DNA from 3 places in the Anaerosinus gibii genome. Region 3 is predicted to be linked to each of the others. Evidence: riboswitches for the same ligand, from Rfam matches in the RefSeq annotation. Region 3 holds a riboswitch; each other region holds the start of a gene.
What was found. Region 3 has a riboswitch for cobalamin ahead of P3F81_RS07880 (methylmalonyl-CoA mutase family protein). Riboswitches for the same ligand answer to the same signal wherever they lie in the genome.
Positions count from the first base shown of each region.

Region 1: it holds a riboswitch for cobalamin, as region 3 does, so the genes downstream of both, P3F81_RS08720 (sirohydrochlorin cobaltochelatase) here and P3F81_RS07880 (methylmalonyl-CoA mutase family protein) in region 3, are expected to answer to the same signal.
Region 2: it holds a riboswitch for cobalamin, as region 3 does, so the genes downstream of both, P3F81_RS03420 (TonB-dependent receptor plug domain-containing protein) here and P3F81_RS07880 (methylmalonyl-CoA mutase family protein) in region 3, are expected to answer to the same signal.

Region 1 covers NZ_CP120678.1:1,836,782-1,840,066, forward strand. Annotated here, with positions in the region: gene P3F81_RS08710 (sodium ion-translocating decarboxylase subunit beta) at 1-312, opposite strand, end outside; gene P3F81_RS08715 (OadG family protein) at 356-664, opposite strand; gene P3F81_RS08720 (sirohydrochlorin cobaltochelatase) at 938-1,819, opposite strand; cobalamin riboswitch at 1,945-2,121, opposite strand; gene P3F81_RS08725 (sirohydrochlorin cobaltochelatase) at 2,182-2,973, opposite strand; tRNA gene P3F81_RS08730 (tRNA-Lys) at 3,048-3,123, opposite strand; tRNA gene P3F81_RS08735 (tRNA-Gln) at 3,128-3,203, opposite strand; tRNA gene P3F81_RS08740 (tRNA-His) at 3,212-3,285, opposite strand, start outside.
Region 2 covers NZ_CP120678.1:740,784-744,068, forward strand. Annotated here, with positions in the region: gene P3F81_RS03405 (autotransporter outer membrane beta-barrel domain-containing protein) at 1-56, shown strand, start outside; gene P3F81_RS03410 (YbjN domain-containing protein) at 123-596, shown strand; gene P3F81_RS03415 (OmpH family outer membrane protein) at 651-1,076, shown strand; cobalamin riboswitch at 1,232-1,403, shown strand; gene P3F81_RS03420 (TonB-dependent receptor plug domain-containing protein) at 1,588-3,285, shown strand, end outside.
Region 3 covers NZ_CP120678.1:1,656,131-1,659,415, reverse strand. Annotated here, with positions in the region: gene P3F81_RS07895 (NUDIX hydrolase) at 1-232, opposite strand, end outside; gene P3F81_RS07890 (ferritin family protein) at 407-595, opposite strand; gene P3F81_RS07885 (SLC13 family permease) at 1,303-1,545, shown strand; cobalamin riboswitch at 1,670-1,848, shown strand; gene P3F81_RS07880 (methylmalonyl-CoA mutase family protein) at 2,192-3,285, shown strand, end outside.

The DNA of each region.
Region 1 (3,285 bases), 180 kb from region 3:
ATTTGCAAGAAGCGGCCCAAAATCTGTCATTGCACCTACACCTAAGAAAATCAACGGTGGAAAAATTTCATATTGAATCCCGTAAGAAATCGCCTGCATGACACCAGGCTCAACATCAAAACCAGTCTTAGGTATATTTGCTAAAAGACAGCCAAATGCAATTGGACCTAATAATAATGGCTCAAATTTTTTGCCAAATGCTAAATACAATAAAAGAATACCAACTAAAATCATGATGCCATTGCCTATACTAAACCCGGCATATCCACTATTCGCCCAAACTGACTGCAACGCAATACTAAATGCTTCCATTTATTTATACCTCCTGTAAATAATTCTTTTTACTTTAATAGAGTTAATCGTGTATCTCTTTTATCGAGGTAATTCTCACGTCGCGATACCCATACGCCATAATTGCTGTGGTGATAACTGCAACCAACTCTTTTTCCTGTAATTTATCTGGTAAATCATCTTCAGAAACAACAACTGTCGCTGGCTGCATAGGTGCAGTCGAAATAATTTTTTCCGTGTTTTTTTTCTTCGTCGGATCAATAAAATGAATAAACTTAATCATACATCCAAGCAACCATAAAACACCGAATACAATGGTCATGTTAATTAACATGATTAAAAAGGGATTTGTTGTTACTGGTTCTCCATTCATAAAAACCCCACCTTTCTTCGTATTTTGTATACATATTAAACGTATCAAAAAATACCCTATAAGTAGAAATACTATATAAAAGTGGATTTTCCTTGTCGTTTTAGTAGAAATTATTAAATATCTTACAAATCCCAAGGATTTAACACTTGAAAAAATTTTTTATAAGTGAACTTTATCAACAGTTCGTCTCATAACTAAAGTCTTTAACTAGATTAAATATATGAAAAGATATGCACCCTTAATGCATATCTTTTCATATATTTTAATATTTTATTATTTCAAAGCTTCAAGAGCATGTTCTACATAAATTGCTTGAATTGCCACGTTACGTCCAATTCCACCAAATTGAACTTTAGTTTTATAACCATCCTTTTCAATCATAGATTTCCAAGAATCTTCTTCATCACCAGCCATATCATTATTGGCATGATCACCAGACACTACCATCAATGGCATAAATACTGCAGATTTATATCCACGTTCTTTAAACATCGCATACATGTCTTCAAAATTTGGATGGTCAACTTCTTCAACAACACCAATTAAAACAGACATTTTTTCAGCATCAAATGCAGCTTGTAATGTTTTATAAGTGTTGCCAAATGACTTGTTATTATCACGCGGCGAGCCATGCCCCATGAAAATGACAGCTTCATCTTTTTCTAAAGCTGGGAATTGTGTTGCTAAAGCAGTAGCCACAATTGCATAATCTTTTTCGTCAGTCATCAAAGGTTTTCCCACGGAAACTTTAGCAAACTCCTTTTCAAATTTGCTAACTGTTCCTAAAACTTTTCCTTCGTATTCTTCTCCATGAATCAAATGCGTTGGCTGAATTAAAATATCTTCATAGCCTTCTGCTTTTAATTCTTTTAATGTTGTTTCTAAATCATTTACTTTAATTCCTTGGTTTTCTAACATACGTTTCATTACTATTTTAGATGTAAACGCTCTTCTAAACTCACGATCAGGGAAAGCCTTCTTTAATGCATTTTCAATCCCTTCAATATCATTTTGTCTAGCTTCCTCAAAAGTAGTACCAAAACTTACAACAACTAAAGCTTTTTTACTATTTGCCTGTGCAACAGAAGCTCCCGTCATAAATACCGCTGAAACAGAAAAAACAACTGCCATTACTCCACATAATAAAGTTTTCATAAAATCCTCCCATATTTTCATCTTTAGAAAAATAAAAACCTTTTCTACTTCGCATAGAAAAGGTTCATCATATTCAGTAATAAATATAAGACTGACGAATCCCCCTCCCTATCGCTCGTAGGTATAACGGTGATGTTAAACAGGCAGTTCTCCTGGCTCTAGTTCATCGCTCACTCAGCCTTCCCAGAATTATTTCCAGTGACATTTTTGAGTTTGCTCCCTATTACAGTGGCGGGACCGCGTTGGCATTCAACCAACTTCCCTATTAAGTCCTTGCGGACACCTGTTTCTTTTATTTAATTTTACAATTGAATCGATTCGTGTCCAATAATACCATTAATGAATACCACTGTCAATAAAGACTATAACAATTTCTTAATTTTTCCTATGTAAATCTCTTGTACCTCTTTATTTTCACAAATTCCATGCGGATAAACTTCCACCTCATACCCCGCCTGTTTTAATCTATTTTTCCATGAACTTTTATCATCAGTCAGCAATTCCTGTTCTACATGTCCACCCGCAATAAATAATAATGGCATGAGAATAATTCTCCTGCCTTTAGACTTTACCGCCAAACGCTCTACTATATGCTCAAGACTAAAACATTCCTCCATTAACCCAATAAATACAGGAAGCTTGATTTTATTAAATGTTGATTGCAATAATTTATATTCTTGTAAGCACCGATTTTTTACACCATGCCCCATGAAAACAAATTCACAATCATCGAAATTCTTAAACTGCTTTTGTAGTGCACGGGCTAATAAAGTATAATTCACTTCATTTTCGCTTGCAGTTCCAACATACATTAATGGTTTTCCAATTTTTAAACTATTAAAAATCTGCCTCATTTTTTCTGCAACTTTAACAATTTTCTCTTCATACTCTTTTCCTGTCGCCAAATTTGTTGGCTGTATAACAACATCTAAAATACCTGCTTGTGCAAAGTCTTCTAAACATTCCTGAACACTTTTAACAGTAATTCCTTTGTTGTTAAGGTTTTTAGAAATAAATACTGAAGTAAAAGCGTTTTTGACAACTGCATCTGAAAAATTCAATTCTACTTGTTTAACAAAATCATTCAATAATGAATGTGCGTTTAAATTTGCAGATCCAAAACTTGTAATTAAAATTCCTTTTTTCTTTTCCATTTCAAATTCCTTTATGATAATAAAATAACAAAAAGCCCTCTAACCTATGTGTTAAAGGACTTCTATCTCATAAATGGTGATCCACCCGCGACTCGAACGCGGGACACCCTGATTAAAAGTCAGGTGCTCTACCGACTGAGCTAGTGGATCAAAATGGCTGGGGCAGCTGGACTCGAACCAACGCATGCGGGAGTCAAAGTCCCGTGCCTTACCAACTTGGCTATGCCCCAGTATTTTATGGGGTGACTAGTGGGTCTCGAACCCACGAATACCGGAGCCACAATCCGGCGTGTTAACCGCTTCACCATAGCC
Region 2 (3,285 bases), 920 kb from region 3:
GTGGCGACATAAAAACTGACTGGCGTATTGATGCTGGTTTACGTTGGAGTTTCTAATTTGCAATAAATATAGACAGGGGCTATATTTAGCCTCTGTCAAAATAAAATTTAGGAGTGATATTCATGGTAGAAGCAGTACAAGAAGAAATCAAAAAAACGAGTGACCAAATGAATGAGAAAGCAGAAAACTTTCAAAAATTTTTAGAAAAAAATGAAATTCATGTGTTCAATGTAGAAGTGATGAACGATGAATTGAAGAGTGTTGTTTTCAGATCGCGCATAGAAGTGAATAGTCAGATGTTACCAATGGGTATTATTATTGACGAAAGTATTTTTACGCTTATTCGAACACAAATATTTACCGGTATTGATGAGAAAAAACAAGGGGAAATAGTTGAGTTTATAAATGAAATCAATAGAGACTTTAAAATTTTTAAATACTATATAGGCACAGATTATAATTTATATCTTGATGTTTGCCTCCCATTTGTTGAGGAAACATTTGATAGTAATATGGTTCATCTGATGCTAGATATGATAGTAAAACATTTAAAGGATGCTTATCCTAAGATTATGCAGAAAATTTGGGCAGAATAATAATAGTTTACATAAAAAATAGAATTTATAATGTATATTAAGGAGCGTTTTAAAATGAAAAAAATATTTTTAGCGGTTATGGTTTCTGTAGTTTGTTTATTTGGACTTGCAAATGGTGGGATTTCTAAAGCAGAAGCAGCGGAAAGTCTTGGATATGTTAACTTGCAGGCGGTTTTTGCTGCATATCCTAATATAAATAAAGCAGAGATGACGCTACAGCAAGAACAGCAAAAATCGCAGCAAGAATATCATTCTAGGGCGGCAACGTTAAATGATGCGGAAAAGATGGCATTAGAAAAAGAATTGAACCAAGCTTTGGCGAAAAAACAATTGGAAGTCATGGAACCGATTCAAACGAAGATAAATCAAGCAATTGCTAAAGCGGCACAAGCAAAAGGAATCCATCAAGTTGTTAAAGCAGAAGAAATGCTGTATGGTGGTACAGACTTGACGAAAGACGTTATTGAGATGATTAAGTAAAAATAAGAATATAATTATAATAGGTTAAATAAAATGGGTCTCCAGCCATAGAGATATTCTCTATGGCTGGAGACTTTTTCTATGTGAAAAAATTCGTAGAAAAATGTTGACTATATGACCACTATATAGTTTATAATGACAATCGTTGTTTAAAATAGCATATTTGCACAAGGGGTGCCGCAAGGCTTAATAGGGAAATCGGTAGAATCCGATACGGTCCCGCCGCTGTAAGGGGAGCAACTTCTATAATGTCACTGGAGAATTTCTGGGAAGGCAGAAGAAGCGATGAACCTAAGTCAGAAGAACTGCCCATTGTAAGATCACCGTTAGACCTGCGACAGACAGGAAGGGGATATTGCGCTATATACTTAGTATATAGCGCAATATTTTGCCCTTTCCCAATCATGGGAAAGGGTTTTTTATTTTGTTTCAGAGGAAGCTGTAGGACCATGAAAGATTGGCTATAGATTATCCTTTGTATAGATGATGAAAGATAAAAGGGGAAGAGTAAATGTTAAGAAGTGAAAGAAATTTGTACAAGAAGATTTTTCTTACGATGTTAATGGGGACAAGTTTTGTGCTTAGTGGTGCGGTAGGACATGCGGAGGAAGCTGGGGATGTTGCGGTTAAGGAAGAAAAACCAGCAGCAGAAATGAAAACAGCAACGCTTGATGAGTTTACATTAGATGAAGTAATCGTTACGGCGCAACGTATTGAAACAAAAGATTTAGACACACCGGCAACGACGACGGTAATTACCGCACAAAAGTTAAAAGATAGTGGTGCAGCGACTGTTTTTGAAGCAATTGAGCGCATTCCTGGGATTAATAGCTATTCATATGGAAATGGTGGCGGTGATTATGGCGCAATGTATTCGCGTATTAATATCCGTGGGATGGATAAGGGTACGCTTATTTTAGTGAATGGCAGTCCTGTAAACTTAATGAATTATAATAGTATGATGAGCTCTATTCCAGTAGAAGCAGTAGATCGAGTTGAAATTGTAAAAGGTTCAAATGCCGTTTTATATGGTGCAGAAGCTATGGGCGGCGTCATTAATATTATTACGAAAAAATCTGGTACAGTTGGCGGAAGTGTAACAGCGCAAACGGGCAATTATAATAAAAACTACTCCGTGGGCGTAAATGCGGATGATGTTAGTATTTTTTATAAACGCGAATTCTATAATTCTATCGATGATTATAATCCACTATTTGCTACAACAACGAAAAAGACTTCAAAAGATAAAGGGACGAGAGACTCTATCTTTATGAATTATAATATTAATGATAAATTAACAATGACTTACGCATATTCAGATACAGATAGTACTTATAAACAGTTTTCCTATGATAATGCTACAAAAGATTGGACGAAGCTTACTAAAGAAAATTTATATTATGATAATAGACAAAATGTAAATTTGAGCTATGATGACACGGAGAATCAATTAAAATCTACGATTACTTATAATAAGAATAAGCTAAGAGGCTATAAAGGTGCTACAACGAATACGGATTTAAGCAGCATTGATTTTAATACGCAAAAAGCATGGGATATTAATGATGGAAAAGATACCTTGGTAGGCGGCATTAATGTACATCGCGAAAGCTATACGCAAAACAAGGGTGCTCATACAGGTGACTTTGATAGAGACAGTTATGCATTATACCTTTCTTATACCAATCAAATCAATGATAGATTTTCAACGACGATTGGTGCAAGAGAGCATTTTGTGAAGGGAAATGAGTATGATGATGCACAAAATATCTTTTTACCACAAATACAAACGCTTTATAAAATCAACGATAATACTTCCTGGTATGTGAATATTGGTAAATCGTTTGAGCTTCCGGCATCGAATTCACCTTTTTATGGATCGGCTGCTGTATCTACAGCAATTCCATTAAAGCCACAAGAGGGATGGAATTATGAAACTGGTTTAAAAGTGATTCATGATACGGAGTCTTTTAAGCTAGCAGTTTTCAAAATGGATGTAAAAAATAAATTTAAATGGGTAAAAGAAAACACAGTAATTCCAGGTGGTGATGAAAATACAAGCATTCAAATTAATCGTGATAAATTTAGAAATACGGGTGTAGAAATGGAATATACGAAAAAGTTGAATGATAATTTGCAACTTAATCTAGGTGCTTATTATGGAAATCCGGAAGCAAAAGATGGTGATGGTGATTGGATGCAAGATGAA
Region 3 (3,285 bases):
CCGCGTGTCCACCAGTCCATCCCCAGGATTGATAGATATTATGATGAATCATCAAGGTTTTATCATAAGTTTGATTGACAATAAAACCAGAAACAGCTATATGAGCAAGTGTGTTGTCACGTAATAAAATTGTATCGGGAAATTTTTCAATCATTAGACTCATCGCTTTTTTATCTGAGATTTCTTGTTCGTTTATTGGTAGATAATGATGGAGTTCTTTAATAAATTGCACAGCTAAACCTCTTTTCTTTGTAGATGAATATCATTGTAGCATGTTCATACTGAAACGACAAATGATAAACAAAGCTGCCTCAGTAGGAGTTGTAACTCTTACCGAGATACATGATCGATCGGATAAAAATACGCCCTAAGAGAATAAACTCTTGGGCGTATTTTACTATGCTTTTTAATTGAATTTTTTTAGCATATCAATAAGTTGTGTTGCATGCAACATTTCTGCTTCTGCAAAATGTGCAAACATTTTTGCAGCTTCTGGGTCATCAAATGCATGTGAAAATCGTTGGTAGTTTCTAATTTCCTCTTGCTTTTGACAAAGTGTTTGCTCCATTGTTTTTTTGATATCAATATGACTCAATCAAATCACCTCCTATAGATAGTTATAACCATCTATAAAAGCAATATTTATAAATAGAGTTCTTAATTCAGATGGAGTTTTAACTCCATCTGAATTTTAGAAATCGTTATCCAGGGATTTAGTCGCTCGCCTGTGCTCTATGGATATAACTCCCGCTTGTAGAAGATGGGAGTCTTAGAGCAGGTTAATCATCGGATAAAGGATGAAGAACCTAAAAATGATTGTTTCCAATTTATTCTTCTTTTCATAGATTATAATAAGGAAGTTTATTTCTGTAAGAAGTACTTATTTGTATACAAAAACGGAGCAGAAGATAATGCAAATCTGCAAAAAAGTGAAAAGGGGGAAACTATGAAAAGAAAAATAAAAAAATCGTCATCAACTTTTTATGTGTGTTACCTCTATGGATCCTTTCCATTTTGACAGCATATGCTTTTCCACCATCATCCACACCACTGTATAATGGGATAGATGCTTTTGGCAATCTCAATGATTAGCAGAGATATGTTTTTTTATGCAATTTTAAAATGATTATTGAGGTGAAAGTAATATGCAACCAGTGACGACAAATCCGTTTTTAAATATAGCAGTCAACATGTCCATTATATTTTTTGTGTTATGCTTTTTTGGCTATGTGATTCGATTCATTCACACAGAAAATTGGCGATATCGTCGTAAAAGGCTCTGGAAAAAGTGAAAATAAGCTAATGATTGCGATTATGTTAGTTGCCGCGATATTGTCCTCTATTCGTTCTAATAAAGGAACGACTGATGTTATTATTGGCATTTGTTCAGTTGCGAAAATCCCTGTATCTAGGCAGTTGATGCCACTAGCATTTGCTGCTGGGTTTGGTGGGATTATGACGATGATTGGAACGCCACCTAATATTATTGTTACTGGGACGTTGGAATGGAAAAAGTGGTGCGGGCAAATTCAGATTTTTAAATAACTTTATGTTAGTTTGCATAAATTTGTTGGTAAAATAAGAATTTTTGTAAAAAAATATACGCAAACACTATTGACATAAATAAATCATAGTGATAAGATAAGCCTTGTTTATGAGAGTAAATAAAATTTCATATATAGAATTAGGTGTCCGAAAGGACTTAATAGGGAAGTTTGGTTAAATGCCAACGCGGTCCCGCCACTGTATTAGGGAGCGAACTCAACAAATGTCACTGGAAAAAATTCTGGGAAGACTGAGCGAGCGATGAACTAGAGCCAGGAGAACTGCCTAATTAACAATCACCGTTTGACCTGCGAGCGATGGGAAGGAGATTTATAGATTTCTAAATCTATTTATCTCGACTTATATTTGTCGAGATTTTTATTTAGTAAATATATATTAACTTTAAATCCTTCTTTGCAATTGTAGGCAAAGAAGGATTTTTTATTTTAGTCAAAAAGTTTTCTCCGCTTCTTAGCTTTGGTGGAGAACATTGCTCATATATTTATTTTTTATTGTACTGGGCGTATGCCCGATGTTTCCGCTCGGAGACATCCTTTTTCAAACAAGGGGGAGGCACTCTTGTCTTCCCTTTTTAATAAAAACTCTTTAATAGGTTACCAGTATGCTACAAGAAAGGATTAGGAATATGAAACAAACAGAAGAAAAAGAGCTGCAAGAAGCTGAACTTCCAAAGGTTAGCTTTGATGAGTTTGTTGCTCCTGATTATGAGGAGTGGAAACAAGAAGCAATTGCTACGTTAAAAGGTGGCAGTTTCGAGAAAAAATTGTTTACGAAAACCTATGAGGGCATTACTTTAGAGCCAATGTATACTATGGAAATGGCACCGAATCCAGAAGAATTATCAAACTTGCCTGGCATGGAAAATTATATGCGGGGAACACATGAGGGGGGCTATATAACAAAGCCTTGGCTTATTGCGCAACAAATGGATGATGTTATTCCAGCTGAATTAAACAAATTAATTAAACATGAGTTGGAAAAAGGTGCAACTGCCATCAATATTAAACTTGATGCACTTACAAAACAAGGACAAAATGGTGATAAGATTGACAAGCAAATTCAAAAGGGTGGTGTATCAATCAGTACGATTCAAGATATGTACGAAGTTTTTGCTGGATTGGATTTGAGAAAGTATCAATTATATGTCAATTGTGGTGCAAATAATAGCTTGATGATTAGTATGCTCAGTGCAATGTTAAAAGCGAATTCTCAGAAACTTACTGATGTACATGGCTGTATTGGTGCTGATCCAATTGGTGTATTGGTAGCAAAAGGGGAGTTATCTGCATCGTTAGATGATTTATTCGATGAACTTGCAAAAACAGTGAAATGGACAGAAAAAAATGTGCCAGAGTTAAGAACGATTATCTTGGATGGGCAAGTGTATAGCGATGGTGGAGCTAGTGCTGTTCAAGAATTAGGTTATGTTTTGGCTACGGCGATTACTTATATTCGTGAATTACAAAAACGTGGACTAGAGATAAATACAATTGCGAAACAAATGCAATTTACTTTTTCATTAGGTGCAATGTTCTTTATGGAAATTGCAAAACTTAGAGCAGCAAGACAGTTATGGTCTAAAGTTGTTGAAAGTTTTGGCGGTGATAAAGAAGCACAAAAAATGATTATTCATGCATGTACTGCGAACTTTAATAAAACAGTATATGATCCATATGTAAATATGCTTAGAACAACAACAGAAGCCTTTTCTGCGGTTGT